2 regions of the Lysinibacillus sp. FSL K6-4013 genome follow, and region 2 is predicted to be linked to the other one. Evidence: riboswitches for the same ligand, from Rfam matches in the RefSeq annotation. Region 2 holds a riboswitch; the other holds the start of a gene.
What was found. A riboswitch is a leader RNA that binds a small molecule or an ion and turns the genes downstream of it on or off. The one in region 2 is predicted to bind FMN.
Positions count from the first base shown of each region.

Region 1 (3,205 bases), 250 kb from region 2:
ACAAGGACAATGAACATTATGAAGAGTAACGGCATCATCCATTTATTGGCCTTTTCAATTCCATTTTGTACACCTAATGAAATCACAAGTACGTTGGCTAATGTAAACAACACTAGTCCAACTAGCGTAATCCAAGGCGTACCTATAATTTTTCCAAATAGTTCAGCTGGATCTACTGCTGGATCAATTACCGCGCCAGCTACACCTAGCCCGCTATAAATAAAGATCCAACCTCCAACTACGCTATAAAAAGTTAATAATAAAAAACAGCCTAGCACGCCCATTCGACCAATCCAAGCCCAGCCTGGCTTAGTTGGAGCAATTTTTTTATACGCTGTTACAGCCTCGGATTGTGTACCACGTCCTAAAACATACTCGGACAATAACATCGGTAGTCCTATTAACAAGGTAAATAACACAAAGATAAGGAAAAATGCTCCTCCACCACTTTGTCCTGTTACATAGGGAAGTTTCCAAATTGCCCCTAGTCCGATCGCCGCACCAGCTGATGCTAAAATAAAACCTAATTTACTAGACCACTGTCCTTTTTTTCCACTCATCTCTTCAAACTCCTCAAACATTCTAAACTCTTCTCTATTTTACATGAAAATATAGCTTTCGACTAGGTTGTAATTATAAAGTACTAGTTAGCTTTTTTACCCCATTACTTTTTTCTATATTTATCCGTTAGTTTAGCCTTTCTATTCTTCACACCTTTCCCTATCCATCATTCCTTCCAACAAAAAACCTCAGGTATGTTCACCCGAGGTTAGTAAAAATTATTTTGTTATATAGATAGAACGCTGGCGGTCGATCCATTTGCGCATTGTTGTAAATAAAAACGCCATAATAGCCGTTAATAAAATACCTTTTACAATGTTAAATGGTAAAATCCCAGCGATGATCATTTTATAAAGCGAATCACCTACAACAGGCTCCATACCTAAGAAGTATGTGTACATCGGTAAAAATACTGCGTAGTTTAAAATACTCATGCCTACTGCCATTACAACTGTTCCAGTCGCTAAACCTCCAACAAGACCAGCAATTGTTTTAAAGCGATTAAAAATAAGGCTTACTGGTAAAATAAATAAAATACCTGTTGCAAAGTTGGCAATATGACCTACTGGCACACCTGTTGGCGTTCCCGAGAAAATCCAATCCAATACATTTTTAAATAATTCTACTAAAATACCAGCCACAGGCCCCATAGTGATGGCTGCTATTAATGCTGGCATATCACTAAAGTCGACTTCCAAAAATGCTGGGAATGGTGGAATTGGGAAATTAAAAAGCATTAATAAAAACGAAATACTGCTCAGCATGCCAATCGTAATAAACGATTGAAGTTTAACATTTTTCTTCATAGAAAACTCTCTCCTCTTTGCTGATTCAATCTCGCAAGAAGAAAGGTGACGATCTTTCAATTGTTAGCATGAAAAAACCCTTATGCATGAAAAGCACAAGGGAGAAAGGCATGACGAATAAGCGTCAACATAAACTATTTTTAAGCACTGTTTAAAAAGTCATACAAAAAAAGCGCTCGGTCATAGTTCATTTCATAACAATGAATGACGATCGTACCTCCATCTTCTCCCATCCAGACTTTAACTGTCGGCCTTGGAATCACACCAAGTCAGCCATGCAAATAAATTTGCACAGGTCGCGGGCTGAAGAGCGAAGCATAAACCATTCGAGTTAATGAAAAACATTAACGGTTCACCACTCTATTACCGCCGGTCGGGATTTTCACCCTGCCCCGAAGATGAATCATATTATTTTATACTACAACCTTACTATAATTAATTATCAAGAAAAAGTAAATAGTTCTGCTTAAAAAAAATCCGATTAGATTTGTATGTATTGTAAAAATGGAGCATTCCATGTTACAGGAATGCTCCATTTTTGATTTTGTCTAAGGCATATATTGTTTATTTGGCCCCACAGGCTTTGGCAAATACGTTTTAAAATCGAATCCTTCCCAGCTTTCTTGGACCACATTATCTAAGCGTAATTGTTGGTCAAAGCTAGCAGCAGTTAACATCATAGCCTCAATCAGTTGGGTAGCGCGAATTGGCTCCATCGATGCTAAATCTAAAGGGATATCGAATGTAACGACTACACCTTCTGCTTCCTCTTTCACCGTGTATGTCACATTTTCAGGAACAACTGTTACATAAACATCATCATTTTTGTTTTTCATTAATGTAAGTGCCTCTGTAACATTAGCAAATGTTTGACGGAAATCTGGTGATAGATATTCTGCCCCATTACCATCTTGGTATAAATAATAATTAAAATGTTTGGCGTTTGTTAATGACATGGCTTGGCTTGGCTCACCCTCTTGAGAAAACTCATAAGGTGTGCCATCTTCATTTTGAATCTCAACTTCCGTATATTCAGAATCCGAGAATGTATCCTCTAAAGTACCTTTGTATTCATTAACGGTAGCTGAAGCAACATCATAGTTATTGTCCTTTGGTAAAACGTGGACAAGCTTGTCATCTTTCTCCTTCAGTTCACCCTTAAAAGGATGATAATCCGTAAACCCTTTGGCTTCTTCATCAATTTGAGGAGCATATTTCTCATACATCTGTAAAGTAGAAGGTTTTTGCGTCCCAAAATCAGTTGCTACACGCTCATTTGGTATAACATATGTCATTGGTACACTTTCTGCATCACGTCCTGCCAAACCAATACGAAAAACGACAGCATCTTTCACATCTTCCTCATAGACTGATGACCGTAAAGATAACATACGCTCATGCTCCGCTACAATACTGGATTGAAGTGCCTCATCCTGGGTAGCGGCCTCTTTAGCAGAACGATCTTCCTGTAATGTAGAGTAATTAGCCGTTTCCGGTGTACTAGCTAGATCTTTTTGGCTAGCGTTATTATTCATGACCATGGAGCCAACGAGCACCGTTAACGCGAGAACAGCTGCTATACTCGTAAAAATCGACATTTTTCGGAACTTAAATCGTGATGGTTGTTCATCTTGAATCAAAGGTTTACTTTCTTGTTGTGCTTCTTCATTCTCTATAGGTTGTTGTATCGCTTCTTGAAGGTGACTATTATCCTGCAAGCGAGCATCTGCCATTAACCGATTTAATATTTCTTCTTTTGAACGGCGGTCAGAAAGCTTAGGGGCATTGTTCAATACATGTTCAAGCTGTTCATCATCAAATGGCTTATGCGTCATTGC
Region 1 is NZ_CP152031.1:1,364,878-1,368,082, reverse strand. It holds gene MHB39_RS06500 (sodium-dependent transporter) at 1-560, opposite strand, end outside; gene MHB39_RS06495 (ECF transporter S component) at 780-1,367, opposite strand; FMN riboswitch at 1,585-1,771, opposite strand; gene MHB39_RS06490 (RNA polymerase subunit sigma) at 1,916-3,202, opposite strand; gene sigX (RNA polymerase sigma factor SigX) at 3,199-3,205, opposite strand, start outside.
Region 1: it holds a riboswitch for FMN, as region 2 does, so the genes downstream of both, MHB39_RS06495 (ECF transporter S component) here and ribE (riboflavin synthase) in region 2, are expected to answer to the same signal.

Region 2 (3,205 bases):
AGAGCCACGAATAACAGTACCTAAACCAATAATAGCATCATACTTCTTCGTTTCTGCCAGTTGTTTCGCTATAAAAGGAACTTCAAAAGCTCCTGGCACCCATGCAACATCAATAGATGCAGAATCAACCCCATGACGAGTTAAACCATCCATTGCCCCATCCAATAATTTGCTAGTAATAAACTCATTAAAACGACCCACTACTACTGCAATTTTCAAATCCGTTCCAATTAATTGTGCTTCAAATGTTTGACCCATTGTTCCTTCTCCTTTTTACATAGAAATTTTAGTTTTATTAGTGGATAATTGTTTACGATAAGCAACCAATGCTTCTATCGAGATCATTTTTAAGCCATGATGTGCAGCGTAATTTGTTAGTTCTTCAAACCGAAGCATGTGCCCATCATCACCCATAATTTCGCAAATAACACCTGCAGGTACGCTATGACAAAGCTTCGCTAGATCAATAGTGGCCTCCGTGTGCCCTCTCCGTTCCAGCACTCCTTGCTCTTTCGCAATCAACGGAAAAATATGGCCTGGTCGACGAAAATCAGTTGGCTTAGCTTGCTTTTCTATCATTCTTTGTATCGTTAGCGCACGCTCAAAGGCGCTAATCCCTGTCGTTGTTTCTACATGATCAATACTTACCGTAAATGCGGTTTGATGGTTATCTGTATTGTGCTGAACCATTGGATATAAATCTAGCTTTTGTGCAAGCTGCTGCGAAATCGGCGTACAAATTAAACCTCTACCATTGGTTGCCATAAAGTTGATTGTTGCTGGTGTGATGAATTCAGCGAGTGCCAGTAGATCTCCTTCATTTTCTCGATCCTCATCATCAACCACCACAATCATATTGCCCTGCTTTAAATCCTCTATGGCTTCTTCAATTGAATGTAGCACGATGATCAACTCCTATTCTGTGATTTAAAAACCATGTTGTGCTAAATAATCTCTTGTAATAGCTGGCGTTGTTTGCCCCTTTTTTAATTGCCCTATAATGTATTTTCCAACTAAATCGGTTTCGATATTAACGATTGCTCCAACCCTCTTCATACCTAAAACGGTTTCTTTGTAAGTATGTGGAATAAGTGAAATTGTGACACTCTTGGCTTCAACATGAAAAAGGGTTAAGCTTGTGCCATCAATTGTTATGGAACCCTTTGGAATACAAAAGTTGGTTAGTTCCTCTGACATTTCGATATCAATATAAACGGCGTTTGCTACTGGACGTTTTCGCAAAATTTTGCCGACTCCATCAACATGACCAGCAACAAAATGGCCACCAAATCGCCCATTAGCAGGCATGGCACGCTCCAAATTAACAGAATCACCTATTGCAAGCTGGTGTAAATTTGTTGCTTTGACTGTTTCAGGCATAACATCCATCGTAAGCTGCTGTTGTGTGAAATTTGTCACCGTTAAACAAACTCCATTGACCGCTATACTGTCACCAAGCTTGACATCCTCCGTTATCTTGGCTGATTGAACCGTAATTTTCATACTGTCCCGATCGCTTTGCACAGCTTTTATGATACCAATATCCTCTACAAGTCCTGTAAACATTCCATCACCTACTCTACTTTATTAGCACTTCTATCCTTAACTTTTAAAGTTGATCCACCTGTTTTTGTGCCTTATCCTTCTCCCTTCTCTCGTTAGCAATAAAAAATAAAAACCCCTTTACATCAAAGGGGTTTTGGGAGTATAAGACATCAACAAATAAGCCTATTTGAAAACAATTTTTTCATAGACTGTCATCTCACTCGTTCTTCTCCCATCCAGACTATCACTGTCGGTTTTGGATTTGCACCAAATCAGCTTGCGCTCACGGACTTTGAATTGCTTCATCACCGCCGATTGGGAATTTCACCCTACCCCGAAGAACATCTTCTATTCGATTGTAGCTAAATAAAAAAACTTCCCACAAGATGATTAGGAAGTTTTGTAATAAATGCATAGTCAAATAAACCTTCTAAATTAGTATCAATTTAAAAAGTTCGCATTTTTACCCTTCTCCCATCCAGACTGTAACTGTCGGTTTTGGATTTGCACCAAATCAGCTTGCGCTCACGGACTTTGAATTGCTTCATCACCGCCGATTGGGAATTTCACCCTACCCCGAAGAATATTTTTATTTAGCTAGTCTTACGATAACACTATTTTATTATATTATCCATCCTTCTTTTTAAATTTTTTTCGAAGCATAAATTTTAAACAGCTTTGACTTGACTTGAAAAATGTAAAAGAAGTTATTAAAATGATGACATTTAACCTGTTTATGGAACTTCTTAATCAAAAAAACGTTCCTTTACAAGTGACTATTCAGTCTAGCAGTTTGGAGGTCATTTACTTGACATTTTTTAAAAATATACCTTTTAAACAAGCTATTTTCTATGCCCTATTAGCACTCTGTTGTGGGGTTTCGATCGTTTTCGTACATCATAACGAACAATTTTATGATCGACCGATAGCCGAAATAACGCAAGTGGATGTAACAGCATCAGAACCGATGACAGATATGTATGAAAATGAGGATTTTTTGTTTACACAGGAGATGATGGCCATTATCAAAAATGGTCAGCATAAGGGGCAATCCATTCATTTGACGAATGACTATTCTTCGTCTGGTGCTTTTGATCAAGAATACCATGTAGGCAATGAAATCTTTGTCACGCTAGATGATCGCACAACACAATCTGTTTTAACAGGAACCATTCTCGATTTAAAACGAGATCAAACCATGGTTATGATTGCATGGATTTTTATTTTTGCCCTACTTATTGTAGGTAAAAGACAAGGCTTATTTTCTATCATTAGTTTGAGTGTCAATGCTGTGATTTTATCATTCGCATTAGATCTTTATGTGAAGCATGGGGGCGTAAGCCTGTTATTAGTCAGCGGCATTTGCGCCCTGCTATTTACGATTATTTCGCTACTACTTATTAGTGGATTGCATACAAAAACATATGTAGCCATCGTGTCCACACTTTTAGGCACTGTTATAGCGCTTATCATAAGCTCTATTGTAATGTGGTTGACAGGTGAAAATGGTCTTCGTTATGAAGAAATGCAATTTTTAACACGTCCCTATCGTACCGTCTTTATGGCAGGTTTATTTATTGGCTCACTTGGGGCAGTAATGGATGTTTCTATTACAATGGCTTCCTCAATTTTTGCTTTATACGAGCAAGATCCTACAATC
Region 2 is NZ_CP152031.1:1,616,742-1,619,946, reverse strand. It holds gene ribE (6,7-dimethyl-8-ribityllumazine synthase) at 1-258, opposite strand, end outside; partial or broken gene ribB (3,4-dihydroxy-2-butanone-4-phosphate synthase) at 277-903, opposite strand; gene ribE (riboflavin synthase) at 928-1,566, opposite strand; FMN riboswitch at 1,766-1,891, opposite strand; FMN riboswitch at 2,008-2,133, opposite strand; gene MHB39_RS07770 (YibE/F family protein) at 2,354-3,205, shown strand, end outside.